DNA from 3 places in the Actinoplanes sp. NPDC049548 genome. Region 1 is predicted to be linked to each of the others. Evidence: riboswitches for the same ligand, from Rfam matches in the RefSeq annotation. Region 1 holds a riboswitch; each other region holds the start of a gene.
The links. Region 1 has a riboswitch for cyclic di-AMP ahead of AB0J80_RS10650 (hypothetical protein). Riboswitches for the same ligand answer to the same signal wherever they lie in the genome.
Positions count from the first base shown of each region.

Region 2: it holds a riboswitch for cyclic di-AMP, as region 1 does, so the genes downstream of both, AB0J80_RS20540 (transglycosylase family protein) here and AB0J80_RS10650 (hypothetical protein) in region 1, are expected to answer to the same signal.
Region 3: it holds a riboswitch for cyclic di-AMP, as region 1 does, so the genes downstream of both, AB0J80_RS07845 (NlpC/P60 family protein) here and AB0J80_RS10650 (hypothetical protein) in region 1, are expected to answer to the same signal.

Region 1 is NZ_JBFAPM010000004.1:175,916-185,207, reverse strand. Features, by position in the region: gene AB0J80_RS10665 (beta-phosphoglucomutase family hydrolase) at 1-238, shown strand, start outside; gene AB0J80_RS10660 (glycoside hydrolase family 65 protein) at 285-2,651, shown strand; gene AB0J80_RS10655 (hypothetical protein) at 2,849-3,868, opposite strand; cyclic di-AMP (ydaO/yuaA leader) riboswitch at 3,873-4,009, opposite strand; cyclic di-AMP (ydaO/yuaA leader) riboswitch at 4,256-4,393, shown strand; gene AB0J80_RS10650 (hypothetical protein) at 4,397-5,479, shown strand; gene AB0J80_RS10645 (ABC transporter ATP-binding protein) at 5,498-6,268, opposite strand; gene AB0J80_RS10640 (ABC transporter permease) at 6,261-7,154, opposite strand; gene AB0J80_RS10635 (TetR/AcrR family transcriptional regulator) at 7,326-7,934, shown strand; gene AB0J80_RS10630 (EAL domain-containing protein) at 7,897-9,292, opposite strand, start outside.
Region 2 is NZ_JBFAPM010000010.1:43,748-53,039, forward strand. Features, by position in the region: gene AB0J80_RS20525 (DNRLRE domain-containing protein) at 33-1,394, shown strand; gene AB0J80_RS20530 (GNAT family protein) at 1,388-1,870, opposite strand; gene AB0J80_RS20535 (beta-galactosidase) at 1,878-3,872, opposite strand; gene AB0J80_RS20540 (transglycosylase family protein) at 3,946-4,623, opposite strand; cyclic di-AMP (ydaO/yuaA leader) riboswitch at 4,625-4,803, opposite strand; gene AB0J80_RS20545 (Hpt domain-containing protein) at 4,960-5,340, shown strand; gene AB0J80_RS20550 (response regulator) at 5,410-5,835, opposite strand; gene AB0J80_RS20555 (DUF2064 domain-containing protein) at 5,954-6,247, opposite strand; gene menC (o-succinylbenzoate synthase) at 6,315-7,421, opposite strand; gene AB0J80_RS20565 (GNAT family N-acetyltransferase) at 7,456-8,205, opposite strand; gene AB0J80_RS20570 (M20 family metallopeptidase) at 8,202-9,292, opposite strand, start outside.
Region 3 is NZ_JBFAPM010000003.1:140,298-149,589, forward strand. Features, by position in the region: gene AB0J80_RS07820 (UDP-N-acetylmuramoyl-L-alanyl-D-glutamate--2,6-diaminopimelate ligase) at 1-55, opposite strand, end outside; gene AB0J80_RS07825 (penicillin-binding transpeptidase domain-containing protein) at 111-2,651, opposite strand; partial or broken gene AB0J80_RS07830 (hypothetical protein) at 2,827-3,330, opposite strand; gene rsmH (16S rRNA (cytosine(1402)-N(4))-methyltransferase RsmH) at 3,339-4,406, opposite strand; gene mraZ (division/cell wall cluster transcriptional repressor MraZ) at 4,639-5,070, opposite strand; gene AB0J80_RS07845 (NlpC/P60 family protein) at 5,500-6,300, opposite strand; cyclic di-AMP (ydaO/yuaA leader) riboswitch at 6,307-6,428, opposite strand; gene AB0J80_RS07850 (MurT ligase domain-containing protein) at 6,942-8,162, shown strand; gene AB0J80_RS07855 (glutamine amidotransferase) at 8,152-8,865, shown strand; gene AB0J80_RS07860 (VTT domain-containing protein) at 8,921-9,292, shown strand, end outside.

The DNA.
Region 1 (9,292 bases):
TGCAGAACACCTGCCCGGGAAGCCGGCGCCGGACACGTTCTTGCACGGCGCGAAGCTCCTCGGCGTACCGCCGGAGAACTGTGCCGTCTTCGAGGACGCCCTTGCGGGTGTCGAGGCGGGCAGGGCCGGCGGCTTCGGCATCGTGATCGGCGTGGACCGGGTCGGTCAGGCCGACGCGCTGCGCGAGCACGGCGCCGACATCGTGGTGCAGGATCTCGCCGAGCTCCTGACCCGATAGCACCCCCATACGACTTCTTCTCTTCTCAGTTGCGAGAGGCACCACCGTGATCCGTGAACGGGCCTACCCCGTCGACCCCTGGCACATCCGGGAGACCCGGCTGGACCTGGATCTCCTGGCCCAGTCAGAGTCGGTCTTCGCCCTGGCCAACGGCCACATCGGCATCCGCGGGAACCTGGACGAGGGCGAGCCGCACGGCCTGCCCGGCACCTACCTCAACTCGTTCTACGAGCTGCGGCCGCTGCCGTACGCCGAGGCCGGTTACGGCTTCCCCGAGTCGGGTCAGACGATGGTCAACGTGACCAACGCCAAACTCATGCGGCTGCTCGTCGACGACGAGCCGTTCGACGTGCGCTACGGCGACCTGCGCTCCCACGAGCGCACCCTGGACCTGCGCGCCGGCACCCTCGAGCGCATCGTGGAGTGGGTCTCGCCCTCCGGGCAGGCGATCCGGGTCCGCACCGTGCGCATGGTGTCCTTCACCCAGCGCTCGGTCGTGGCCTTCCTCTACGAGGTCGAGCCGATCGACTCCACCGCGCGGCTGATCCTGCAGTCCGAGCTCGTGGCCAACGAGCAGCTGCCGCCGACCAGCAAGGACCCGCGCGTCGCGGCGGTGCTCGACCACCCGCTGCAGGCCGAGGAGATGCTGGAGCAGCGCACCGGCGGGCTGCTCGTGCACCGCACCAAGGCCAGCGACCTGCGCATGGCGGCGGCCATGGAGCACCTCGTCGAGGCGCCCGGCAAGCACGCCGTCACCACCGAGGGGCACCCGGACTGGCTGCGTACCACCGTCGCCTGCAAGCTCGAGCCGGGGCAGAAGCTGCGGGTCGTGAAGCTGGCCGCGTACGGCTGGTCCAGCAACCGCTCGCTGCCCGCCGTGCGCGACCAGGTCGGCGCCGCCCTGGCCAGCGCCCGGCTGGACGGCTGGGAGGGCCTGATGGAGGCCCAGCGCGAGTACCTCGACGAGTTCTGGGACCACTCCGACGTACGCGTCGAGGGCGACCCCGAGGTGCAGCAGGCGGTCCGCTTCGGCCTGTTCCACACGCTGCAGGCCGGTGCCCGGGCCGAGAAGCGCCCGATCGGCTCCAAGGGCCTCTCCGGGCCCGGCTACGACGGCCACACTTTCTGGGACGCCGAGACGTTCGTGCTGCCGGCGCTGACCTACACCCAGCCCTCGGCCGCGGCCGACGTGCTGCGCTGGCGCCACTCCACGCTGGACCTCGCCAAGGAGCGCGCGCAGACCCTGGGCCTGCAAGGCGCGGCCTTCCCGTGGCGCACCATCCGCGGGCAGGAGTGCTCGGCGTACTGGCCGGCCGGCACCGCGGGCTTCCACATCGGCGCCGACATCGCCGACGCGGTCCGCCGCTACGTCTCGGCCACCGCCGACTACGACTTCGAGCGCGAGGTCGGCCTGGAGCTGCTGGTGGAGACCGCCCGGCTGTGGCGTTCCCTGGGCCACCACGACCGGCACGGCCGCTTCCACATCGACGGTGTGACCGGCCCGGACGAGTACACGGCGGTCGTGGACGACAACGTCTACACCAACCTGATGGCCCAGCAGAACCTCTTCGCGGCGGCGGACGCGGCCAAGCGCCACCCCGACCTGGCCCGCAAGCTCGGCGTCGACGACGAGGAGTCCGCCTCGTGGCGCGACGCCGCGGCCGCGGTGCATATCCCCTACGACCGCGAGCTGGGCGTCCACCAGCAGTCGGAGGGCTTCACCCGCCTGCAGGAGTGGGACTTCGAGAACACGCCGCCGGAGGCGTACCCGCTGCTGCTCAACTACCCGTACTTCGACCTCTACCGCAAGCAGGTCGTCAAGCAGGCCGACCTGGTCATGGCCATGTACGTGCGCGGCGACGCCTTCACTCCGGAGGAGAAGGCCCGCAACTTCGCGTACTACGACGCCCGCACGGTGCGCGACTCGTCGCTGTCGGCGTGCATCCAGGCGGTCATCGCGGCGGAGGTCGGCTTCGTCGAGCTCGCCCACGACTACCTCGGCGAAGCCGCCCTGATGGACCTGCACGACCTGCACCAGAACGCCCGCGACGGCGTCCACGTGGCGTCGCTGGCGGGCTCCTGGATCGCGCTCGTCGCCGGCCTGGGCGGCATGCGCGACTACAACGGCCAGCTGTCCTTCGCCCCGCGCCTGCCGAGCCGGATCAGCAACCTGGAGTTCTCGCTGCTGTGGCGGGGGCTGCGGCTGCGGGTCGAGGTCGCGCCGGAGGAGGTCACCTACTCGCTGCGCAACGGCGGCGGGTCGGCGCGCCTCGAGCTGCTGCACCACGGCAAGGAGGTGACGGTGACGCAGGTGAAGCCGGTCGTGCTGCCGATCCCGCCGGCGCCGCCGACCGGTCCGGCACCGTCGCAGCCGGCCGGGCGTGCTCCGGTCCGGCGGGCTTCGGGGCTGTAGGTCAAGGTCAAGAGCTTCATGTCGTAGCTCGGTGGGGGTGCAGACCGCAACTCCCGTCGAGGCCGGGCCCGGAGATCCCATCGCCTAGCGGCTCAGGGACGGATCTCCGGGCCCTTCATTCTGCGTAAATGGGAAAACCCCAAGCACGTAGAAGCCCCCGCCAGAAGAGGACGGGGGCTTCGTCGCGTGGGGCGCGGCTAGAGCATGGAGATGTGGACGTGGTCCGTGTGGTTGGACGGTCCGTGGTACTTCTTCCAGCCCGTCGCCGGGAACCAGATCATCCGGTTCCAGATGACGTACAGGATGCCGAGCCGGTCGGCGTTGCGGACGGCGAACGCCATCAGGTTGTTGCCGTACTCGCGGGTGTCCTGGTTGTGCCAGGGGGAGAAGCCGCTCTTCTGCAGGGACCAGTCGCAGGCTCGGCCCTTCGGATGCTCGAACGGCCCGCCGTCGCGGTGACAACCGACGAAGCGGTTGAAGCCCGCCTTCCTCACCTCTTTGTACATGTGCAGGGTGCGCGAGGTGATGCAGCCGCCCGTCGTCGGGTCGTCGACGTTGCAGGGCAGGGGGCCGAACTCGCCGTCGGCGTTGCGCGGTGCGGGCGCCGCCACGCGGGACTTGGCCAGCACGAAGCCGCCCGTCACCGTATCGCCGCCGACCAGCGCGAGAGCCTTCTCGGCCGACTCCTTCTGCTTCTTCATCGACTCGAGGTTCTGCTTCTGCGCCTTGACCTCCTGGTCCAGGCGCGTCTTCGCGGTGGCGACCTCGTTGATGGCCCCGTCCAGCTCGCGCAGCTTGCCGTCGTTGAGGGCGTTGATCTCCTCGAGCGAGACGGCTTTCTCGATGAAGGCGTCGGGCGAGCGCACGTTGAGCAGGAAGCCCATGGTGCTGAGACCGCCCGTGCGGTACTGCTGCGCCGCGACCGCGCCGACCTGGGGCAGGAGCGCGTCGCGCTTGGCCTCCGCGTTCTTGACCTGCAGGGCGAGCGCGAGCTGACTCTTGGTCGACTTCGCGACCGCCGACTTCGCGGCCAGGAAACGCCGGCCCGTGTTGTCGAGCAGGTCGTTGAGCATGGGGTTGTCGTCGCCGTCGTCGGCGGTCGACGAGTTTCCTCCGCCCGGCGCCGCACTCGCGGGCGCGCCGGGGGCAGCGATCATGGTGACCGCGGCTAGCGAAGCCAGGGCGAGGACCAGCCACCGGCGGGGTCTTGCCGTCATCCAGTTTCCTTCCGTGTTGCCGCCGACCGGGTTAGCTGACGGGTTCGGGACGGAAGCGATCCCTACCGCTGGTTCAGCGGATTCACCCCATTACCAGGTGGTTCCCCGATTCGCCTCACGGCGATTGAGCGGTGGTCCGCCGGCACCTTGGGGGCGGTGCCTTCCTGGCGTGACCGGCCGAAAGTTTACCCGACTCCGGGCCGGTCACCAGCGGTCGCGGCGTCGGCAAAACTGTTACGACGCAACGACTTTGCGTCACCACTCGATGGAATGACCCTGGTCATATTCCGTCGCGCGAAATCTGACGGCCCGTGGTCGATTGATTGCGAAGAGTGCGAGACCTGTCGATTCAAGAAAACCATGGGTATCGTTCGTCACGGTTCCATCACGGAACCGCCGCCTAATCGCCGAAAGGCGAGCCGGGGACCCATCCGGTAATGGGGTGAATCCGCAGCTCCCTGCGGTAGGGATCACTTCCGTCCCGAACCCGTCAGCTAACCCGACCGGCGGCCGACGGAAGGAACGCACGTGAGGCTCGACCCTGTCCGCCGGCGATTAGCGACCCTGCTCGCGGTCCTCGTCGCCACCTCGGGGCTGGCACTCGTCGCCCCGGCAGCGGCCACCGCCGCGCCCCGCCCGCTCGCCGCGCCGGGAGGCTCCGGCGACGACGGGGAGGGCGGCTCCAAGTCCCTCGTCGAACAGCTCGAGGCGGCGTCGAAGGGCTTCGTCGAGGCCAAGGAGGCGCTCGACCGCTCGAAGAAGCGCCAGCAGGAGCTGGTCGCCAAGCTCAAGGAGATCGACGCCGACCTCGGCCCGAAGCAGGGTGCGCTCGACGAGATCGTGCAGCGGACGTACCGCACCGGCCGGCTCGGCCCGATGAGCGCACTGCTCACCGCCGACTCCACCGGCACCCTGCTGGACCGGGCGCAGACGCTGCAGACCGTCGCGATGAAGCAGGACCGCGCGATCCGCGACCTCAAGGACGCCCGCAGCAAGCAGGAGCAGGCGAAGCTCGCGATCGACGCGGCGATCCGCGACCAGCAGAAGCAGCTCACCATCATGGCCAAGCGCAAGACGCAGGCCGAGAGCGCGCTCAAGGCGCACAACGCGGCCGCGGCCGACGATGGCAGCCCCAGCACCGACAGCTCACCCAGCAGCGGGTCCAGCGGCGGCAGCAGCGCCCTCGCGGCACCCGCGCCGCGCAACTCCGACGGGTCGCTGCCGGGCGAGTCGTGCAGCGTCAACGACCCGACGACCAGTGGCTGCATCACGCCGCGGACCCTGCACGCCATGAAGGAGGCCAAGGCGGACGGCTTCACCCGCTTCGTGGCCTGCTTCCGGCACCAGAACAGCGGTGAGCATCCCAAGGGCCGGGCCTGCGACTTCGCGGCCGACCGCAACGGCTTCGGCGGCGTGGCGACGGGCAGCAGCCGCACGTACGGCAACCGGCTGGCGAACTACTTCATCCGCAACTCGAGCCGGCTCGGCGTGCTCTACGTCATCTGGTTCGAGCGGATCTGGCTGCCGTCCAGCGGCTGGAAGGCGTACACCCGGGGCCAGGGTGACCCGTCCAGCGACCACACCAACCACGTGCATCTGTCGATGAGATGACCCGGGGCGGGGCGTACGTCACTTCTTGACGTACGCCTCGTACTCCTTCAGCACCTCTTCGGTGGGGCCGTCGCCGCGGATCAGGCCGGACTCGAGCCAGATGCAGCGCTCACAGGTGTCCCGGATCGACTGCTCGCTGTGGCTGACCAGGAACACCGTGCCGGCCTCGGCGCGCAGATCCCGGACCCGCTGCTCGCTGCGCTTGCGGAACTTGGCGTCACCGGTCGCCAGGGCCTCGTCGATCAGCAGCACGTCGTGCTTCTTGGCCGCCGCGATCGAGAACCGCAGCCGGGCGGCCATGCCCGACGAGTACGTCCGCATCGGCAGCGAGCTGAAGTCGCCGCGCTCGTTGATGCCGGAGAAGTCGATGATGTCCTTGACCTGGGACTTCACCTCGGCGGGCGACATGCCCATGGCGAGGCAGCCGAGCACCACGTTGCGCTCGCCGGGCAGGTCGTTCATCAGCGCCGCGTTGACGCCGAGCAGCGACGGCTGGCCGGCCGCGTAGATGGCGCCCTTCTCGACGGGCAGCAGGCCCGCGATGGCGCGCAGCAGGGTCGACTTGCCGGAGCCGTTCGTGCCGATCAGGCCGATCGCCTCGCCCTTGTACGCGACGAAGCTCACGCCCTTGATCGCGTGTACCTCCCGCAGCGTGGCGGGCTTGGCGCCGGTGATGATCCGCTTGAAGCTGGCGAGCGGGCTGCCCGTACCGGCGGCGCCGGCCTGGTGGACCCGGTAGACGACGTGGGCGTCGTCCACGATCACGGTGGGTTCGCGCTGGTCAGCCACGGCCGTAGCCCTTCTCTCCGCGCCAGAAGTACACGTAGCCGCCGATGCCCACCACCAGGGTCCAGCCGATGGCCTCCAGCCACAGGACCAGCGGCGGAGCGGCGAGCTTCACGTCCTCCATCAGGGCGTGGCGCATCAGCTCGATGAACACGAGCAGCGGGTTCGCCTCGACCACCGCGAGCTTCCAGCCGCCGAGCGCCTCCTCGAACTTGTGGACGGGGTAGAGCACGGCGGACCCGTACAGCCAGATCCGCATGATGAACGGCACCAGCTGCTTGAAGTCGGCGACCTTGGAGCCCAGCCGGGCCGCGGCCATGGCGAGGCCCGCGTTGAACACCGACTGGAGCACGAAGATCGGCACGGCGAGCAGCCACTCCAGGGTGATCGGCTCCATGATGCCGACGATGATCATGAGGACGGCGATCGAGGCGAGCATGTTGCGGACCTCGACCATGGCGATCGCCAGCGGAAGGCTGGCTCGTGGGAAATGCAGGGCCCGGATGAGTCCCAGGTTTCCGCTGATCGCCTGGATTCCCGCCTGCACCACCGACTGGGTGAACTGGAAGATGAAGACGCCGGTGCACAGGTAGGCGATGAAGTTGTCGACGTCCCGCGACTGTTTGAGGACGAGCCCGAAGATCAAGTAGTAGACGGCCGCGTTGATCAGCGGTGTCAGCACCTGCCAGAGCATGCCGAGCCGGGTCTTGCCCAGCGACGAGGTGACCTTGGCGTTCGCGTACGAGGCGATGAAGTGCCGGTACGCCCACAGCTGGCGCGTGTACGCGGGCAGGCTCGGCAGTTTGCCGGCCGCGCCGAGGCCGTGCCGGCGGGCCAGCTCTCTCAGAGGGATGCCGGTGTCGGAATCGGCGACCGCCGTCTGGGACATGGGGTGGCGCTCCGATCTGGTCGGTCCGTCAGGGGTCGTGGACCTGGATGACTTGCGCGGGAACACACTAAACAGTCTGACGCGATGAAACGCCATCGTATCGACGTTGGCTCGAACTTATCCGACGCAACGTCGAAACGCAACCGTTGCGTCCTGGCGTATAGTGACCTGGTGGCGACAGCGAAACGTGCACCCGCCGGGGCGGCGGTGCTCCGCGGTGACATCACCGCGGCCATCCGGAACGCGGTGATGAACGAGCTGGCCGAGGTCGGCTACGGCAGGCTCTCCATCGAGGCGGTGGCGCGCCGGGCCGGGGTGGGCAAGACCGCTGTCTACCGCCGGTGGAGCAACAAGCTGGAGATGGTACTCGAGATCGTCTCCGGAGTGGCGGAGCGCAGCGTGCCGATGCCCGACACCGGCAGCTTCGCCACCGACCTGCAGCTGCTGATGTTCATCGTCAGCAAGGCCCTGCAGCACCGCATCGCCTCGCAGATCATCCCGGACCTGATGGCCGAGGCGGCGCGGACACCCAAGATCGCCGAGACGCTGCAGCGCGCCCTGCGTACCCATCAGCTCGCGGTCGGCGAGAAGATCGTCGGCCAGGCGGTCGAGCGGGGTGAGCTGCCGCCGGGCACCGACCCGGACATCGCCGTCGACCTCATGCTCGGCCCGCTGTACTGGCGGCTCGCGGTCTCGCGGACCCCGATCGACGACGACTACCTGGAGAAGCTCGTGGCAGCCGTCACGGCTGCACTGCGAGGCAGCCCGCCGGCGTCATGATGGCCGCCGTGATCTGCTCCGGTGCCATCGGCCGGGCGAAGTGGAAGCCCTGCGCCCGGACGTAACCCAGATCACCGAGCTTCTCGGCCTGCGCCGAGGTCTCCACGCCCTCCGCGACGGCCTCCACGCCCATCGCGCGGGCGATCTGCAGCACCGCCCCCGCGATGGCGTCCGGGCCCGGCACCGGCGCGAACGACCGGTCCAGCTTGATCTGGTCCACCGGGCAGTTCGCCAGCAGGCTGAGCGTCGAGGCGCCGGTGCCGAAGTCGTCCAGCGACAGCCGTACGCCCATCGTCCGCAGCGCGCGCAGCGTCTCCGCGGTCGCCCCGCCGCCGACCGCCGTCGACTCGGTGATCTCGATGGTCAGCCGGCCCGGCGCGAGACCGGTCTCCCGCAGCACCGCGGCCACGTCGGCGGCGAACGAGGCGTCCTGCAGCTGACGTGCCGAGGCGTTCACCGACATCGAGCCCGGTGCCAGATCGCCCAGCTCGGCGATCCAGGACGCGGCCTGCCGGCACGCCTCGCGCAGCACCCAGCGGCCGATCGGCACGATCATCCCGGTCAGCTCGGCGCCCGGGATGAACTCGCCCGGCCCCAGCAGTCCCCGTTCCGGGTGCGCCCAGCGGACCAGCGCCTCCACGCCGGTGAGGCGTCCCTCCGGCAGGGCCACCACGGGCTGGTAGTGCAGGACGAGCTCGTCACGCTCGAGCGCGGTCGTCAACGCGGTGGTGATCCGGCGCCGCTCCGCCCCGCGAGCCTCCGAGCCGGGCCGGTAGCGCTGGTAACGGCCGCCGCCGCGCTCCTTCGCCTCGTACATGGCGATGTCGGCCTGACGCAGCAGGTTGCCGGCGTCGTCGCCGCCGCGGCCGTCGACGACGCCGAAGCTCGCCCGCACGGCCAACAGGTGCCCCTCGACGTCCACGGGTACGGCCAGCGCCTCGGTGATGCGCTCCAGCACCCGGTCGACGTCGCGGCCGCCCAGCCCCTCGAAGAGGATCGCGAACTCGTCGCCGCCCAGGCGCGCCACCGTGTCGGTCGGCCGTACGCTCGCCTTCATCCGCTCGGCGACCGCGATGAGCAACTCGTCGCCGGAGGCGTGCCCGAGCGTGTCGTTGACGGTCTTGAAGTCGTCGAGGTCGACGAGCACGATGCTCAGCCGCTGGCCCCGGCCGGTGTGCGCCGAGGCAGCCGCGAGCCGCTCGCCGAAGAGGGCCCGGTTGGCCAGGCCGGTGAGGACGTCGTGGCTCGCCTCGTAGCTGAGCCGCTCGTGCGCCTGGACCGTCTCGGTGACGTCTCGGCAGTTGCTGACGATGCCCGCGACGCCCGGCTCGTCGACCAGGTTGGCGCTGATCACTTCC
Region 2 (9,292 bases), on a different contig from region 1:
GACCGCCCCCCGTGCTGCCTAGCGTCACCGCCATGGGTACTCGCAAGCTCGGGCCGGCGTTCAGCGCCGCCCTGCTGGTCGCCGGCGCCGCCGCGGCCGTCCTCACCCCCGCCGGCGCGGCCTCGGCCGCCGCCACCACCTTCACCCCCGTCGCCGACACGTACGTGCAGAGCGACACGGCCACCACGAACTACGGCACCTCGACGCAGGTCGTGGTCGACAACTCCCCCGTCCGACGGCTCTTCCTGCGGTTCTCGGTCAGCGGGCTGAGCGGCCCGGTCACCAGCGCCAAGCTGCGGCTGCGGACCATCGGCACGAACGACGGCAGCCCCCAGGGCGGCGCGTTCCGGGCCATGTCGAACACCACGTGGTCGGAGACGGGCACGACCTGGAACAACCAGCCCGCCACCGACGGCGCATCCGTCGGCTCGATCGGGGCGGTCACCGCCGACAACTGGTACGAGCTGGACGTCACCTCCGTGGTGACCGGCACCGGCACGTTCTCGTTCGGCGCCACCTCCACCGACTCCGACGGCGCCTACTACGACACCCGCGAGAGCGGCGCCGACGCCCCGCAGCTCGTCGTCACGTCCGGGACCACGCCCGCGGACGACCCGGTGCTCGTCGGCGCCGGCGACATCGCCAACTCCGGTTCCGGCGACACCCAGACCGCCGCGCTGCTCGACGGCATCGCCGGCACGGTCTTCACGATCGGCGACAACGTCTACGACAACGGCACCGCCGCCGAGTTCACCTCCTACTACGCGCCCACCTGGGGCCGGCACAAGGCACGGACCCGGCCCTCGCCGGGCAACCACGACTACAACACCTCCGGCGCCACCGGCTACTACGGCTACTTCGGCGCGGCCGCGGGTCCGTCGGGCCGCGGCTACTACTCGTACGACCTGGGCAGCTGGCACGTCGTGTCGCTGAACTCGAACATCTCCATGGTCGCCGGCTCGGCACAGGAGCAGTGGCTGCGCGCCGACCTGGCCGCGTCGACCAAGCCGTGCACGCTCGCGTACTGGCACCACCCGTTGTTCACCTCGAGCGCGAACCACGCGCCCTCCACCGCCACCCGGCCGCTGTACCAGGCGCTCTACGACTACAACGCCGACGTGGCGGTGTGGGGGCACAACCACGTCTACGAGCGCTTCGGGCCGATGAACCCCGCCGGCGCCCTGGACACCGCGCGGGGCCTGCGCCCGTTCGTGGCGGGCATGGGCGGGGCGAACCACTACACGTTCGGCACGATCCAACCGAACAGCGAGGCCCGCAACGCCGACACGTACGGCGTCCTGAAGCTCACCCTGCACGCGAACAGCTACGACTGGCAGTTCGTGCCGGTCGCGGGCAAGACCTACAGCGACAGCGGTACGGGCACCTGTCACTGATCCCGGCGTAGCCGGTAGTACACGAAGCCCTCACGGGTGACGCCGCCGTCGGGGACGAACCCGGCGGCGGCGCAGCACGCATGGCCGGGCTCGTTGTCGACCTCGACCCCGCAGAAGAACTCGTCCACATCCGACACCGCAGGGTGGACGGTCACCGCGCGCAGCAGCGCCCGGCCGCGGCCCTCGCGCCAGCGTCGCGGATCGACCACGAACGCGAGCCCCATGGACCGGCGTCCGCGGCCGTCGGCGTACACGTCACCGCCGATGAAGCCCACCTCGCCCGCCGCGTCGACGCCGAACCAGGCGTGACAGCGCAGCACCAGGTGGCCCCGGAACACCTCGCCGCCGCCGCGCTCCGCGATCGCGAGCATCCGCGGCAGCCAGTCCCGCCCGCCCAGGTAGCGCTGCACCTGGGGATGGTCGAACCAGGGTGCCGCCGAGTCCACCAGCGCCCCGGACGGCGGGACCAGCCTCATGCGCACATCATGCCGGGCCGCGCAAGACCCCCACGCCCCTCGGCTCCAGCCGCTCGGCGCTGCCGTGCAACGCCTCACCCGGCACGCCGGTCAGGTCCACCGGCTCGTCCGTGCGGTTCACGTAGAACCGGAAGTCCCCGCGTACGACCAGCTCCACCCGCCCGCGCAGGCCGGGCGGGAGCTCGCTCTCCACGCCGGCGCGGCGCAGCAGATCACCGAGCAGCGGCGCGAGGCCGTCGGGCCCGAGCCGGGTCGACACGTACGCGGCAGAGCCGGCGGTGTACGCCTTACGGGTGACAGCGGGGCTGCCGTCCGCGTACCGTGCGAGCACCTCGACGCCCGCGTCGGCGACCTCCATCATGTCCGTCCACAGTGTTCCTACGCTGCCGTTGTCGAGCACCACCTGGTCGCCATCGGGCAACGGGGCGAACTCCTCGATACGGATTCCGAGCAGGTCGCGGAGCGCGCCGGGATGGGCACCGGGCCACAGGTGGTCGTGCTCGTCGACGTTGCCCGAGAAGTACGTCGTCACCAGGTGACCGCCGCCCCGCACGTACGCTTCCAGCCGCCGGCGCAGCGCCTCGGGCACGACGTACAGGATGGGAGCGACGACGAGGTCGTAGCGGGAGAGGCCGGTCCGCACCGGCACCACGTCGGCGCGGACCCCGAGGTCGAGGAACGCCGAATACCAGTCGAGGGCCTCCTGCTGGTAGCGCAGCCGGTTCGTCGGGTGCGAGTCGAGCTCGGCGGCCCATGCCGAGTCCCAGTCGACCAGCACGGCGGCCCGGGCCGGCGTGCGCCCGGCGCCCGCGACCGGGGCCAGCCGCCGCAGCGTCTCTCCCAGCTCGGTGACCCGGCGGAACACCGCACTGTCCTCCCCCGCGTGCGGCACCATCGCCGAGTGGTACTTCTCGGCCCCGGCCCGCGACTGCCGCCACTGGAAGAAACACACGGCGTCCGCACCGTGCGCCACGTGGGTGAGAGAGTCGCGCTCCAACTCACCCGGCTTCTTCGGTACGTTGATCGGCTGCCAGTTCACCGCGCTGGTCGAATGCTCCATGAGGAACCACGGCCGGCCGCCGGCCACATTGCCGGTGAGGTTGGCCGAGAAGGACAGTTCGTCGAACGGCCGGGACGTGCGCTGCACGTAGTGGTCGTTGGCGACGAAGTCGACCTCGGCGGCCCAGTCGGCGTAGTCGAGCGGCCGCAGCCGGCCCATGATCATGAAGTTGGTGGTCACGGGCACGTCCGGGGTGAGCTCCCGCAGCACGTCACGCTCGGCGCACAGGTAGTCCTTGAGCGCGTCGGACGAGAAACGCGTGAAGTCCAGCTGCTGCGTGGGGTTCGGATGGGTGGCCGCGCGGCGCGGCGGCAGGATCTGCGACCAGTCGGAGTAGTGCTGCGACCAGAACGCCGTGCCCCACGCGGCATTCAGGGCGGCCAGCTCGCCGTACCGTCGCCGCAACCAGACGCGGAAGGCCGCGGCGGCGTCGTCGGAGTAGTCGTAGGCGTTGTGGCAGCCGAGCTCATTCGACACGTGCCAGGCGGCCAGCGCCGGATGGTCGCCGTAGCGGCCCGCCATCTGCCGGACGAGACGCAACGCGTGCTCGCGGAACGCCGGCGACGTGGGCCGCCAGTGCTGGCGGCTGCCCGGCCAGATGGTCCGGCCCTCATGATCGACCGGCAGGATCTCCGGATGCTTCGCCGTCAGCCACGGCGGCGGGGAGGCGGTCGCCGTGGCCAGGTCCACCGCGATGCCGCCGGCGTGCAGCAGGTCCATGACCTCGTCGAGCCAGCCGAAGTCGTACTCGCCCTCGGCGGGCTCGAGCCGGCCCCAGGAGAAGATGGCGAGCGACACGATCGTGACGCCGGCGGTCCGCATCGCGCGCACGTCGTCGTCCCAGACGTCACGCGGCCACTGCTCGGGGTTGTAGTCGGCGCCGTACTCGATGCGCGGCGTCCGGCCCGGCGCGGTACGCAGCCAGCGCGGTGAGGTTGTCATGCCAGTCGATGCTATCGGCGGGGGCCCGGCCGCCCCACGGGGGAAGGGCGACCGGGCCGGTCTCCGACAGGCCTCAGAGGGCCAGGCGCTGCCCCGGGAGGATCAGGTTCGGGTTGCCACCGATCTCGCCGCGGTTCAGCTGGTACAGGGCGCGCCACCCGCCCTTGACGTGGTGGCTGCTCGCGATCTTCGCGAGGGTGTCGCCCGAACGCACCGTGTAGGACTTGCCGGTCGCCCGCGCGGGAGTGCCCTTCGAGGACTTGACCGTGCTCTTGTGCGTCGTGGTCCTGCTGCTCTTGTGCTTGGTGCTCTTGTGCTTGGTGCTCTTGTGCTTGGTGCTCTTGTGCTTGGTGCTTTTGTGCTTCGAGGCACCGGAGGTGTTCTTGCCCTGATAGGACTTCGTCGAGCCGGCCTTCTTGCCGCACACCGGCCAGGCGCCGATGCCCTGGCCGTCCAGCACCTTCTCGGCGATACGGATCTGCTCCGAGCGGCTCGCCTTGTTCGCCGTGCTCGCGTACTTGCCGCCGCCGTACGCCTTCCAGGTGCTGCGGCTGAACTGCAGGCCGCCGTAGTAGCCGTTGCCGGTGTTGATGCTCCAGTTGCCGCCGGACTCGCACTGCGCGACGGCGTCCCAGTTCACACTGGACTTCGCCTGGGCCGCGGACCCCGGGCCCAGCAGGGCGACGGTGCCCGCCGCACCCGCGACCACCAGGCCGAGGGCACGCAGGGACTGCTTGCGGATCTGTGCCATGAAAGGAAACCTCCACGCCTGCGAGGTCAGCTGTCGGGTTCGGGCCGAGGAGCCCGGCCGCGCGTGGCGGCTTCACCCCGAGGCGCGACGAGCGCGCCGTGGAACCTGTGGGTCCCCCGCTCCATGCCTGTCGATTGAGGTCCCGGCCCGGTCGGCGGCAGGATTCGGCGTTACCGACCGCGGGGCCCGCGTCAGCGGACCGGCCGACGTTAACCACTCGGCAGGGGCCGACGACAAACTTCCGGGCCCGAAGGTGACGTTGTTTACACCTTGATGATCGAACTGATCGTGCATCAAAACGGGGCGAACCGGACCCGGCAGTCGTACCGTTGGATCATGGAGGATCCCGCTGTCGCCATCCGCGCCCGCCTCGACGAGATCGCCGGCCCGGACCCCGGAGCGCCGGAGAATGCCCTGCTCGCCCGGCTGCTGACCTCGTACACGACGAAGACGCCGGCGGCGCTGGACCGCTTCGCCGAGACCCTGCACGCCGGCGACCCGGCGGCCGTCCAGGATCTGGCACACTCGCTGAAGGGCTCGGCGGCCAACATCGGCGCGGACGCCCTCACGACGATCTTCGCCGACCTGGAGGACGCGGCCCGCGAAGGCGATCTGCCACCCGATCCGGCGGCGGCCCTGGACCGCATCCGGATCGCCTACGAGCGGGTGGCCCCGGTGTGCACGCGCATCGCGGCCGAGCTCCAGCCGCGTTCGTAGCGACCCACGGTCACTCGTCGCGCCGCATCACTCCGCGGCCGCGCTAGCAGAGCTCGCAGTGACGAACCGTTACTCGTCCCACCAACCGGACTTGTTCGCGGGGGCGCTGACTTGCTCGGTGAGCAGGCTCTGCACGATGCTCGCCAGGACGGCCGGCTGGGCGGGCTTCTCGAGGTAGGGCGCCTGAGGATCCACGAGGCCCTGCGTGAGTGCGACGTGGCGCGGGATCCCGCTGATGTAGATCACGTGCATGGCGGGGTAGACGCTGGTGATCGACCGGGCGAGATCGCCCCTGCTGTCGCCGGGCAGGGAGAGGTCGGCGATGAGCACGTCGATGCGTCCCTCCTGCTCCCGGCACACCTGCATCGCCGACTCCGAGTCCAGCGCGGTGAACACCCGGAAGCCACGGACGGCAAGCATGTGCGCGGTGGTCTCAAGGACGTCGGCGTCGTCGTCGACCATCAGGACTGCCGCGTGGCCCGTGAGATTCGTCATTCTGGCCTCCTCAAGCCCAGCGTAGGGGCCGGGCCATCGCCAAGAGCGAACTTCGCGATCCCTGCCCCCGGACGCGGCACGACCGGGCCCCGGCCGGCCGACGGACCGCACCGGCGAGTCAGGGTGCGGGCAGGGTCGGCAGCAGGGCCACGCGCAGCCCGAGCCGCAGCGCGGCGAGCGTCAGCATCCCCGAGTCGGTCAGCCTCTCCAGCTCCGCCGCCCGCGACGGCTCCCGCAGCCCCAGCGCATACCACCCGCCGTCGGTCGTGGGCCCGATCACCGCATCGAAGCTGCGCAACAGGTCATGGGCGTCGTCGAGCAGCCGCGGGCTCAGCCGGACGGCCGCGATCACCAGGAACGGGTCCCGGCGCCAGACACGCTGCGCGTCGCAGCGGAAGAATCGTCGGTTCATGCCCTGTCAGTGGCCGTAGGCCGCGCGAAGGTTGCCCGCCGCGGCGGAGAAACAAGGGCCGCGACGCCTACAGCGGGATCCACTCCGTCGCCATGGTCACCGACTCGAGCACCCCGGCCAGCGGTTCCACGCCGAGGCCGGGCCCGATCGGCACCGGCAGGTGACCGTCCTCGAGCACGAACGGCGCTGTGAGATCGGTGGCGAAGTAGCGGTCCGAGGCCGAGGTGTCGCCCGGCAGGGTGAAGCCTGGCAGCGCGGCGAGCGCGACGTTCGCCGCCCGGCCCAGACCCGTCTCCAGCATGCCGCCGCACCACACCGGTACGCCGTGCGCCGCGCACACGTCGTGGATCCGCCGCGCCTCCAGGTAGCCTCCGACCCGGCCGGGTTTCACGTTGATCACCGAGCATGCGCCCAGGGTGATCGCCGCCGCGGCCGCGCGGGCGGAGGTGATCGACTCGTCCAGGCACACCGGCGTGGCGATGAGTTTGGCCAGCTCCGCGTGGCCCAGGATGTCCTCCTCATCGAGCGGCTGCTCGATCAGCAGCAGCCCGTACGGGTCGAGGCGGGCCAGGTGCCGGGCGTCCGCGAGCGTGTACGCCGTGTTCGCGTCCACCTGCATGAGGACGTCGTCGCCGAAGCGCCGGCGGACGGCGGCGACCGGTTCGACGTCCCAGCCCGGCTGGATCTTGAGCTTGATGCGGACGTAGCCGGCTTCGAGGTAGCCGTCGACCGCGTCGAGCAGCTCGTCGACCGAGCCCATGATGCCGACGGACACCCCGCACGGCACGCGGTCGCGCACGGCACCCAGCTCGCGGGCGAAGGAGCGGCCCTCGGCCCGCAGTTCGGCGTCGAGGACCGCGGTCTCCAGGGCGGCCTTGGCCATGCGGTGGCCCTTGAAGGGTGCGAGAACCGGCCCGACGGCGTTGGCGTCCAGGCGGGACGCCGCCGCCAGCGCCGGCACCAGGTAGCGGCGCAGCACGTCGGCGGCGGCCTCGGTGTACTCGGGTGAGTAGCGCGGGTCGGTCATCGCCACGCACTCGCCCCAGCCCTCGGCCCGGTCCGTGACCACCCGCAGGAGGAGCACGTCGCGGCTGGTCTCGGTACCGAACGAGGTGCGGAAGGGCGCGACCAGAGGCATGGCGACGCGGCGCAGCTCGATGCCCTCGAGCTTCATGAGCACCTCCCGAAGGGCGACCTGACGAAGAGCTTCACGACGGCCTCCTCAGGACGTACCAGCCGGCGCGGTCGAACCCGGTGACCCGGGCGCCGCCGGCCAGCAGCGCTGACAACGTCTCCCGGACGGCGGTCCGCCACCGCGCGGCCTCCGCCGGATCCCGCCACCGCAGCGCTTCGACGTCTTCCGGCACGGCGACGAGCAGTTTCGTGCCGTCGAGGCTGCCGGGCACCCCGGTGCGGTCCAGGGCCACCACCGCGCCCGACGTGTCGTCGCGCAGCGGTGTCGGCCGCGTCAGGTCCCAGCGTACGAGGAGCCGGTCCGACGCGTCGTCGCCATTGATCCGATCGTGCATCCGGCCGTAGAAGTCGGGCAGGTACTCCGCCGGGACCGCGCCCAGCTTGGCCAGGTTGAAGTAGGCGTTGCGGGCCACCAGCGGGTCGAAGGTCCAGCTGATGGTGGTGGCGCCCTGGTCGAGGGCCCACGACCGCTGGTGCTGCTTGAGGGCGTACCCGATGTGGCGGCCCGTGGTCCCGGGCGCGACCCCGGCGATGTGGCTGTGCAGCTCCCGGGTGCCGGGCGGGCCGAAGAAGCCGACGCACGCGCCGAGCAGGGCGGCACCCTCATAGGCCGCGGCCACGTAGTTGCCCGACTTGGCGAGCGCTCGCAGGAGCTCGGTGCTCAGCACCGGCGTGCCGGGGTCCTGCTGCCAGATCGTGCCGAAGAGGCGGTCGATGGCGGCGAGCTCCGCGACCTCGGTCACCGTGCGCACCTCGACGCTCATGCCCGCAGCCGATCTGTGATCAGGCCGGCGACCAGGGCCGCGCGGGGCAGCAGCCCGGCGACGAGGACGTGCTCGTCGTCGGCGTGTGCGCCGCCGCCGACGGCGCCCAGGCCGTCGAGGGTGGGCGTACCGATGCCGGCGGTGAAGTTGCCGTCGGAGCCGCCGCCGACCGATGCGGCCGCGGGCTCGGGAAGGCCGAGGTCGCGGGCGACCTCGACGGCGCGGGCGAAGAGTGATGTCGACGCGGAGGCTTCCATCGGCGGGCGGTTGGGGCCGCCGAGGATCTCGAGGGTGGCGTCGGGGAGGACGGGGCGCAGGGCGTGCATCGCGGTGTCGACCCGCTGCTGTTCGGCGGCGTCCCCGACGCGGACGTCCACGGCGACCTCCCCGGCCGCCGGTACGGTGTTCTCCGACGCGCCCGCGGTGAGCAGGGTCGGCGTCACGGTGGTGCCGCGCGCCGGGTCCGCGAGGGCGGCGATGGCCAGCACCTGGTGGGCCAGCTCGACAGTGGCGTTGACGCCGCGTTCGGGCTCCAGACCGGCGTGCGCGGCGCGGCCGTGGACGCGTACCCGGTAACGGGAGACGCCCTTGCGCTGCGTCTTGAGCGCTCCCCCGGTGGCCGCGGCCTCCAGGACCAGGGCCGCGGCGCAGCCGGCGGCCTCCGACTCCACCAGCTCGCGGGAGGTCGGCGAGCCGAGCTCCTCGTCGCAGGTGATCAGCAGGGTGACCCCGGACCGGTCGGGCAGCCCGGCGATGGCGTGCATCGCCAGGACCAGCCCGGCCTTCATGTCGACGCAGCCGGGTCCGCGCAACACACCGTCGCTGATCCCGTACGGATGGGCGGCGAGCGATCCGAGCGGCCACACCGTGTCATGGTGACCGAGCACGAGCACCCGCCGCGGGCCGTTGCCGAACCGCCACCTCAGGTGGATCCGCCCGTCCACCGCGACCCGCTCGGGCGCGGCGCCCAGGCGGCGCTCGCCGAGGGCCGCCACCACCTCCGTGCTGCGCGCGAGGGCGGCCGGGTCGCTGGACGGCGACTCGCAGCTCACCAGCGCCTCGATGTCGCCGAGCAGCGCGGTCAGGT
Region 3 (9,292 bases), on a different contig from region 1:
CGAGGTCGCTCAGCCGCGACGGCCGGAGGGTCTGGGGACGGGGAATGCCGGACACGGCGTCAGACCCTACCCGGTGTCGGCGACCCGGCTGCGCACGCCATCCGCGTGGCTCAGTCCTTCCACGCGAACGTCGGCGGCTTGGTACCGGACGGTGGCACGCGGTAACGCAACAGGGCGTCGCCCATCATCTTGCTGAACGCCGGCGCGGCCACCTCGCCGCCGGTGCCGTTGGGCACGTCGGCGAAGACACCGATGACGAAGCGCGGCTTCTCGGCCGGCGCCATGCCGATGAACGAGCCGGCGTTGTGGCTGGTGTACTTCCCGTCGACCAGCATCTTGCCGGTGCCGGTCTTGCCGGACACGCGGTAGCCCTCGACCTTGGCCGCGGTGCCGGTGGCGCCCTTGGCGTCGACGACGGCCTCCATCATCTCGCGCAGGTCCCGTGCCACCTGCGTGTCGAGCACCCGGTGCGTCTCCGGCGGTGCGGACGGCGTCACCGTGCCGTCGCGACCCGAGATGGTGCTCTTGATCAGGTGCGGCTGGATGTACACGCCGTCGTTGGCGATCGCGCCGTAGCCGGCCACCATCTGCAGCAGGGTCGCATCGACGCTGTGCCCGATCGGCACCGAGCCGTACGCCGACCCGCTCCACTCGTCCGGTGCCAGCAGCCGGCCGGACGCCTCGCCGGGCATGCCCTCGTTGGTGGGGCGGCCGAGGCCGAACTTCTGCTGGTACTCGTACAGCTTCTCCTTGCCGAGCTTCTGCCCGATCCGGATCGTGCCGACGTTCGACGAGTACGCCAGCACCTGCGGGATGCTCAGCTTCGTACCCTTCGGGAAGACGTGGTGGTCGACGAAGGGCTCGCCGCCGAGCCGCAGGGCGGGGCCCACGACGATCTCGGAGTTCTTGTCGACGACCCCCTCCTGCATGGCGGCGCCGATGGTGAACGCCTTGTGCGTGGAGCCCGGGTCGGAGATCACACTGGACACCGCGTCGTCGCGCTCGGCCGGCTTGAAGTCGAACGGCTTCTGCGCGTTGTACGGCGGGTAGCTGGCCTGTGCCAGCACCTCGCCGGTCTGCACGTCCAGCACCACGGCGCCGGCGACCGTCGCGTCGACCTTCCTCATGTAGTAGCCGAGGTAGCGCTGCACCTCGAACTGCAGGAACCGGTCGATGGTCAGCTGGATCGAGGAGCCGGGTGCGGCCTGGGTCTCCCGGTGGTAGCCGCCCGGGATCTCCTTGGCGAGGTCGCCGCGGCCGATCTCGTACACCTTCTCGCCGTTGACGCCGCGCAGCAGCTCGTCGTAGCGGGCCTCGATGCCCTCGAGCCCGGTGTGGTCGTCGCCGATGAAGCCGATCAGGTTCGCGGCCAGGTCGGCGCCGGGCACGTCGCGGCGCTCGTCGCGGCGCGACCCGATGCCGGCCAGGTTCAGCTGCTTGATCCTGTCGGCGACCGCGATGTCGACGCCGCGGGCCAGGAACTCGAAGCGGGACTCGCCGCCGCCGGGACGCTTCTTCCTGGTCATCAGCTCGACCAGCTGCGACTGCGGGATGCCGAGCAGCGGCGAGAGCTGGGCGGCCGTCTTGGCCGGGTCCTTGACCAGCACGGGGTCGGCGTAGATGTAGCGCGCCTCGACGCTGTGCGCCAGCACGGCGCCCGAGCGGTCCAGGATGCTGCCACGGGGTGCCGGCAGCACGACCTCGGTGAGGCGGTTCTGCCGCTGCTCCGCCAGGGTGTCCGCGGCGTCCGGCGAGTCCATGACCTGGAGCACGACGAGCCGCACGCCGATCATCACGAACAGCGACAGCGCCAGCACCGTGCCCAGCCGCAACCGCCTGGTGCTGTTGGCCAGCTTCGGCGGCTCGGCCGGCACGACCGGCGCGGGCCGGCGGCTACCGGACCGCGGCGGCGCGGCTGCGGGCCGAACGCCGACGCTTCGTCGTGGGCCGGGCGCTGCGGCGACCCTGCGGTCCCGGCCGGGCCGGCCCGCTTCGGTACGCCCGGAGCCGGCGCGCCGCGGATCGGCGGTCGATCGACCGCGCCCGGCCCCCGCGGTCGTGCGTGTCGCACGTGCGGGCTCACCGCGTCCTGCGGGCACCCGGCCGCGCTCCTGCGCCGTCCGGTCGCCGCGTGCCTGCCGTTCCCCGCTCGCCTGATCCCGGCCGCCGCGGCCATCACCCGTCCGGCCCCGCCCGCTGCCGTCCCGGCCCGGCTGATCCCGGCCACTGCCGCCCCGGCCCGCCTGGTCCCGGCCGCCGCGGCCATCACCCGCCCGGCCCCGGCCACGGCTCGGTTCGTCCCGGTCGTTGCGGTCCCGGCCCGGTCGACCCGGAGCCTCGGCACCCGCCTTGCCACGGCGCTGCGGCGGCAGGTCGTCGTCGGTGTCGCGGCGGCGCTCGCGCACCGGCCGGCCACCGTCGAGAACCTGCAGAGACGGCCGGAGCGGATCGACGTTCCGGCCGGTCCGGGGCGACCGGGTGCGCTGGTCACCCTCGCGCACGGTACGCCCGCGCGGGGTGTACGCCCGCGCGGCTCCTATCCCCGCGAAGCCGCCGCCACGCTCCTCGTCGGCGACGGGCTGGTCCTGCGCAGAAGCGCCGCGCCGGGGCTGCTGGCCCCGGCGCGGCGTCTCGTCCGAACGCGGCGTCACCGCGTTACTGCCCTGCGGGAGGCGTACCGGGACCCGGGACGCCGGCGGTGGCAGTGCCGGGCACCGTCGCGGCGTCCCCGGTCACGTCCTGCGTGGTCGCGTCCTGGGTCGCGGTGGCCTTCGCCTTCTCCACCGCGCGCGCCGTCTCGGCCGGGTCCTGCGCGGTCACGGCCGGCTCGCCGCGGCCGGGCTTCGGCACACCGATGATCTTGCCGTCGGGCAGCCGGATGTACGCCGGCGAGTCCGCCTTGACCAGGCCCAGCTGGCGCGCGGCCGCGTCCAGGCTGCCGGGCATGTTCCTGGCGGCGATCTCGTTCTCCAGCGACTGCTGGCGCGCGTCCAGATCGGCCTGCTGCTTCTGCAGCGAGTCCAGCTCGAACGAGTTCTCCGCCGTCTTCGTGTTGATCAGCAGGATGCCCAGCACCCCGGCCACCACGACGCCGACCACCAGCGCGATGAACGGCGCCCGCGGCGCGTTGACCGGCGCGGGCGGCGCGACCCGCAGGCGCGGCGTCGCGACCGTCTCCCGCTGCTGCTCGGAGTTGAGCTTCAGCGCGGTGGTGCCCTGGATCGGGAACTGGCGCGCCCCCCGCGCCGTCCCCTTCGTGCCGGCCGGCGTGCGCCGGCCCTTCTCCGCCCGATCCGCGGTCCGGCCCCCCGACCGCGGCGCGGTGGTCATGCGCTCGCTCAATGCCCCTCCCCCTCCTGGTGTTCCCCCGGGCGTCGCCGCCCTCGTCCCCCGTGCGCGGACATCCGGGGCCGTTCGCGGGCGGCCCCTCGTCCCTGGTCCTGCTCGTCGATCCGTTCCGCCGCGCGCAGCTTCACCGAGGCCGCACGCGGGTTCTCCGCCACCTCAGCCGCCGTGGGCGGCTCCGATCCCCGCGTCAGCAGGCGCAGGGTCGGACCGGTCCCGGGCAGCTCGACCGGCAGATCGACCGGCCCGGTGCTGCGCGCCCTCGCGGCCAGGGCGCGCTTGACGATCCGATCCTCCAACGACTGGTACGACATCACGACCAGGCGCCCCTTCGGCGCCAGGAAGTCCAGAGCGGACGGAACCGCAGCCTCGAGCGCGGCGAGCTCCGCATTTACCTCAATACGTAGCGCCTGAAACGTTCTTTTCGCGGGATTTCCACCCGTTCGCCGCGCGGCGGCCGGGATGGCGTCCCGGACCAGGTCCGCGAGCCGGGCGGAGGACACGATCCGCGCCTTCGCCCGCTCCCGGACGATCGCCGAGACGATGCGCTGCGCGAACTTCTCCTCGCCGTACACCCGCAGGATGCGGACCAGCTCGCCCGGCTCGTAGCCGTTGACGACCTCCTCGGCGGTGATCCCCCGCGACTGGTCCATCCGCATGTCCAGCGGTGCGTCCTTCGCGTACGCGAAGCCCCGGTCCGCCTCGTCGAGCTGCAACGAGGACACTCCGAGGTCGAACAGCCCACTGTGGAACTCGGTGAAGCCGAGCTCCGCGAGGACCGCCGGCAGCTCGTCGTAGACCGCGTGGACCAGGTGGATGCGATCGGCGAAGCGCTGGAGCCGGTGCCGGGAGTGCGCGAGCGCCTCCGGGTCCCGGTCGAGTCCGACGAGGACCACGTCCGGGTGCCGCTCGAGCACGGCCTCGGCGTGCCCGCCCAGGCCCAGCGTGAAGTCGACGTGCACCGCACCGCGACGGTCCAGCGCGGGAGCGAGCAGCTCGAGGCAGCGCTCGAGCAGCACCGGCACGTGCGTGCCGCGAAGCTCCCCCATGTCGACCCCCATCGCCTGCTCTTTCCCGCGCGCCACCCGGCCGCTTGTTCGCGATCGGCGTCCGGTCGTCTTCCGTACCGCCAGATCCCCATCCGCTCGTGCCCGTTGCCATCGGGCGCGCCCCACCGGACACACGCCTGGCGCCGGGGAAGAGGCGCCAGGAGCGGGAGCGGCTGGAGATCTCGCAGTACGGCGGCAGCGACGTCCGGACCACCTCGGCGGCCGGCAGGCAGCTGAGCCGGGCCTACAGTCCGCCGGGCAGCACCCCCTCCTCGATGTCGGCGAAGTCGTCCTCGCTCGCCGAGAGGTACTGCTCCCAGGACTGCTTGTCCCAGATCTCCACCCGCGTGCTCGCACCGATCACCACGAGCTCACGGTCGAGTGCCGCATACTCCCGCAGGTGCCCCGGGATGGTGACCCGGCCCTGCTTGTCGGGGATCTCGTCGTGCGCGCTGGCGAAGAACACCCGGCTGTAGGCCCGGGCGGCCTTGTTGGTGACCGGTTGGTCCCGCAGCTGCCCCGCGATCCGCTGGAACTCCGGCATCGGGAACACGTACAGGCAACGCTCCTGCCCCTTGGTGATCACGACACCTCCCGCCAGCTCGTCCCGGAACTTCGCCGGAAGGATCAGCCGGCCCTTGTCGTCCAGGCGCGGGGTGTGAGTGCCGAGGAACATCGGCCAAACCCCCCTGCCCTGTGGCGGTTTCGCGGTCCGCCGGTTCGCTCGGGCCGGCAGGTCCGATCCGGCCTGCCACTGCGCTCCACTCTACTCCACTTCCCTCCACCCGCAACCGGAATCGGCCCGTCCATGAACCCTTTTCGCGGATGAATGCGCACGTCAGACACGGTGGGGCCGGAGTGGAGGGCCGAGGGCCTCCGATCAAGGTCCACTTTCCGACATGCCGCCCAGGCGGGCACGAAACTCCCCCGAAAAAGGGCAATTCCCCGGGCCGGAAGGGCCTCGGGGAGGGAAGTGGAGGGATCGCCGGGAGCGAAGTGGAGGAAAATCGCGCACAGGCGCAGACGACAGTGGGGCGCGACCCGAACCGGGTCGCGCCCCACTGAACTGTCGTACCGCTGTCTACAGCACTGCCGTGCCGAGGCGTCAGACGATGCGCCGGACGACGTAGTTGCTGCTGTAGACCTTCTGCTTCTTCACCCGCGCACCGGTGTGCGGCGCGGCCCACATGTAGCCGCCACCCGCGTAGATGCCGACGTGGGTGCCGTACGAGCCGGACCGGAACACGAGCAGGTCGCCGGCCTTCTTGCTGCCCTTGCCGACCTTCTTGCCGTAGTGCTGCTGCGAGTTCGCCTTGTGCGGCAGCTTCTTGCCCGCCGCCTTCTTGTAGACGTACTGCGTGTAACCCGAGCAGTCGAAGCGCTTCGGGCCGGCCGCTCCGAACTTGTAGAGCGCGCCCTTGTGCCTCTTGGCCTCGGCGAGGATCTTCGCTCCGCTGGCCTTGACCGTGATCTTGACGCTCTTGGTCGCGGCCGGCGCGAGCCCCGACGAGCCGCCGTAGTAGGTCCGGAACCAGACCGTGCGGCCCGGCTTGGTGTTGAAGACGACGGCGCCGCTTCGCACCGGCTTCTTCTGCCAGGTCTTCCACTTGCCGTTGATCTTGGACTGCAGCCGGACGTAGCCCTTGACGACCTTCTTGCCGGTCCTGGGGTCGGTCAGCTTGGTGGTCACCCGGACCTTCGAGCCCCAGAGCACCGTCCGCTTGTTGTACGAGACGGACTGCTTGGGCTTGACGGTCTTGACCGCGGCCGCCGTGGTGACGGGAGCGGCGGATGCTGCCGGCGTCGCGACCAGCTGGCCGGCGCAGAGGCAGAGACCCAGGGACAGTGCGACGGTTCCGGTGCCGACGGACATGCGGCGGCCCCGGCTCGAACTGCGTTCGTGCACGGTAGAGATATCCCTCCGGCACGCCTGCGAGGTTAGCTGTCGGGTTCGGGCGGGAAGGTTGCCCGGCCGCCGTGGCGGCTTCACCCCGAGGTCCGCCGGGTCTCGCGACCCGGTGGCGGACCGGAAATGGGTCCCCCGTCCCTGCCCCCATATGCCTTTGTGGTCGTTCACGTGCTTCGTGGTCGTCCCGTCCGGACCGGGGCAGGGCTCGGCGTGGTCCGTGCGGTACGAGCGGTGGGCGGTCGCTCACCGGCACACCCTGCCTACCCGATTTCTCGATCCACCGTGGGACCCCCCTCGATCACTCTTCGTATTTGGCACAGTGGACGGTGTCCGGTTTGTTACCACCGCGTGACAAATGCCGCCACGATATGCACCTTGACGATCACTCAGAGCTGAAGGTTACGGGTGAAACAGAACACATAAAAAGCCGCAGGCGGGCTGATCGAGGGACGTTCCGAGATCGGGCGAAAGCCTTCGCAAACATTCTGACCGGCGCAAACACGGCGACGGACGACGAACCCTGATCATCCGTTCGGCCGAGGCATCGACGCCGCCCGAACCCGGTGCCGCCGCCGCACCCGGCGCCACTCGACGTAGTGTCCGTTTCCGGTACCCTCGTCGCCGTGACGGACGGGAAGATGCCCTTGCGGGCCAAGGTCGCGAGCTCCGTCTCGCGCACGGCCGCGGCCCTCTCGCGGGCCGCGGGACGCGGCGACGGCTCGGTGATCGGCGGCTGGATCGGCCTCAAGATCGATCCGGACCTGCTGCGCAACCTCGCCGCCGGCCGGGCCATCGCCCTCGTCTCGGGCACCAACGGCAAGACCACCACGACCCGGTTCACCGCCGCGGCGCTGGGCGTCCTCGGCCCGGTGGCCACCAACTCGTTCGGCGCCAACATGCCCTCCGGGCACACCTCCGCGCTGGCGAAGGCGGGTGCCACCCCGTTCGCCGTCCTCGAGGTCGACGAGCACTACCTCGCGCGGGTCATCGAGGAGACGAACCCCCGGGTGGTGGCGCTGCTCAACCTCTCCCGCGACCAGCTCGACCGGGCCAAGGAGGTGGCGATGATGGCGCAGATGTGGCGCACCGCCCTCGCCGCCCACCCCGACGTGCACGTGGTCGCCAACGCCGACGACCCGATGGTGGTCTGGGCGGCCGTCAACACCGCCCAGGTCGTCTGGTTCAGCGCCGGCCAGCGGTGGACCGACGACTCGTGGGTGTGCCCCGAGTGCGGCTCGCCCATCAACCGCGCCCAGGGTGACTGGTGGTGCACGGGATGCCCGCTGCGCCGCCCGCAGGCCCAGTGGACCGTCGAGGACGAGGGCGTGCTCGACCCGAAGGGCGACTGGCACCTGGTCAAGCTGCAGCTGCCGGGTCAGGTCAACCTCGGCAACGCGGCCACCGCGCTGGCGGTGGCCGCCGAGTTCGGCGTACGCCCCATCGAGGGGGTGCCCCGGCTCGCGGGCGTGGCCTCGGTGGCCGGCCGCTACGCCCAGGTGGACCGCGACGGCCGCAACATCCGACTGCTGCTGGCCAAGAACCCCGCGAGCTGGCTCGAGGCCTTCGACATGGCCGAGGTGGCGCCGACACTGCTCTCCATCAACGCGCGCGACCCCGACGGGTTCGACACCTCCTGGCTCTACGACGTCGACTTCTCGCCGCTGCGCGGCCGGCCCGTCCTGATCACCGGCGACCGGGCCTACGACCTCGCCGTACGCCTCGAGGTGAACGATGTGCCCTTCCGGCACGTTAAGACTTTCGAGGAAGCGATCCGGGCCACCCCGCCGGGCCGGCTCGAAGTGATCGCGAACTACACGGCGTTCCAGGACATCCGAGCGGAGTTGGACCGTGTCAACTGAGACCCTGAGGGTCGTCTGGATCTATCCGGACCTGCTGTCGACGTACGGCGACCGGGGCAACATGCTGATCCTGGCCCGCCGGGCGGCGCTGCGGGGCATCCCGGTGGAGACCTACTCGGTCCGCTCCGACCAGGCGATGCCCGCGACCGCCGACATCTACCTCATCGGCGGCGGCGAGGACGGCCCCCAGGCCCTGGCCGCCCAGCGGCTGATCGCCGACGGCGGCCTGCACCGGGCGGTCGCCCAGGGCGCGGCGGTCCTGGCCGTGTGCGCCGGCTACCAGCTCTTCGGCGCCTCCTTCTTCGCCAAGGGCGCCCAGTGCGCCGGCCTGGGCCTGCTCGACATCACCTCCGACCGCGGCGAGACGCGCGCGGTCGGCGAGGTCCGCGGCGACATCGATCCCCGGCTGGGCCTGCCGCCCCTCACCGGCTTCGAGAACCACGGCGGACGCACCCACCTCGGCCCCGGCGTGGCGCCGCTGGCCAGGGTCACCGCCGGCATCGGGAATGACGGGCACACCGAGGGCGCTTGGCACGGGAAGATCCTGGGCACGTACGCCCACGGGCCCGCGCTCGCCCGCAACCCAGCGATAGCCGATCTGCTACTGAGTTGGGCGACCGGCGCGGATAGGCTTGCACCGCTCGACGACACCTGGGCCGACCGGCTCCGCGGCGAGCGGCTCGCCGCCGCGGGCGCCGCGTGACCCGAGACGACCTCCACCTTCCTGGACCGACGAGACGTAGGGGCGGTACGCCTGCATGACTGACACCCTGATCGCCCCGCGGGGCGCGAACTCCCCCGCCGCGGACCCTCAGGCCAGCCAGCAGACCCACGCTCCGGTCGGGTGGCGCCGCCGCCTCATCCGCTTCGGCATTCTCGCGGCGGTCGTCGCCGGCCTCGGCGTCGCGGCCGCCGTCCTGCCGATCCAGTCGATCGCCGACTCCGTCGTGAGCCTCGGCCCCGCCGCCGCGGTCGCGATCGCGGTGGTGGGCGGCCTGCTGCTGTCCGTTCTCGTGCCCCGCACCGCGGTCACCATGGGTTGCGGCATGCTGCTCGGGCCGGCGACGGGAGCGGCGACCGCCCTCGCCGCCGCCGTGATCGCCGCCATCGCCACGTACTACGCGGGCCGC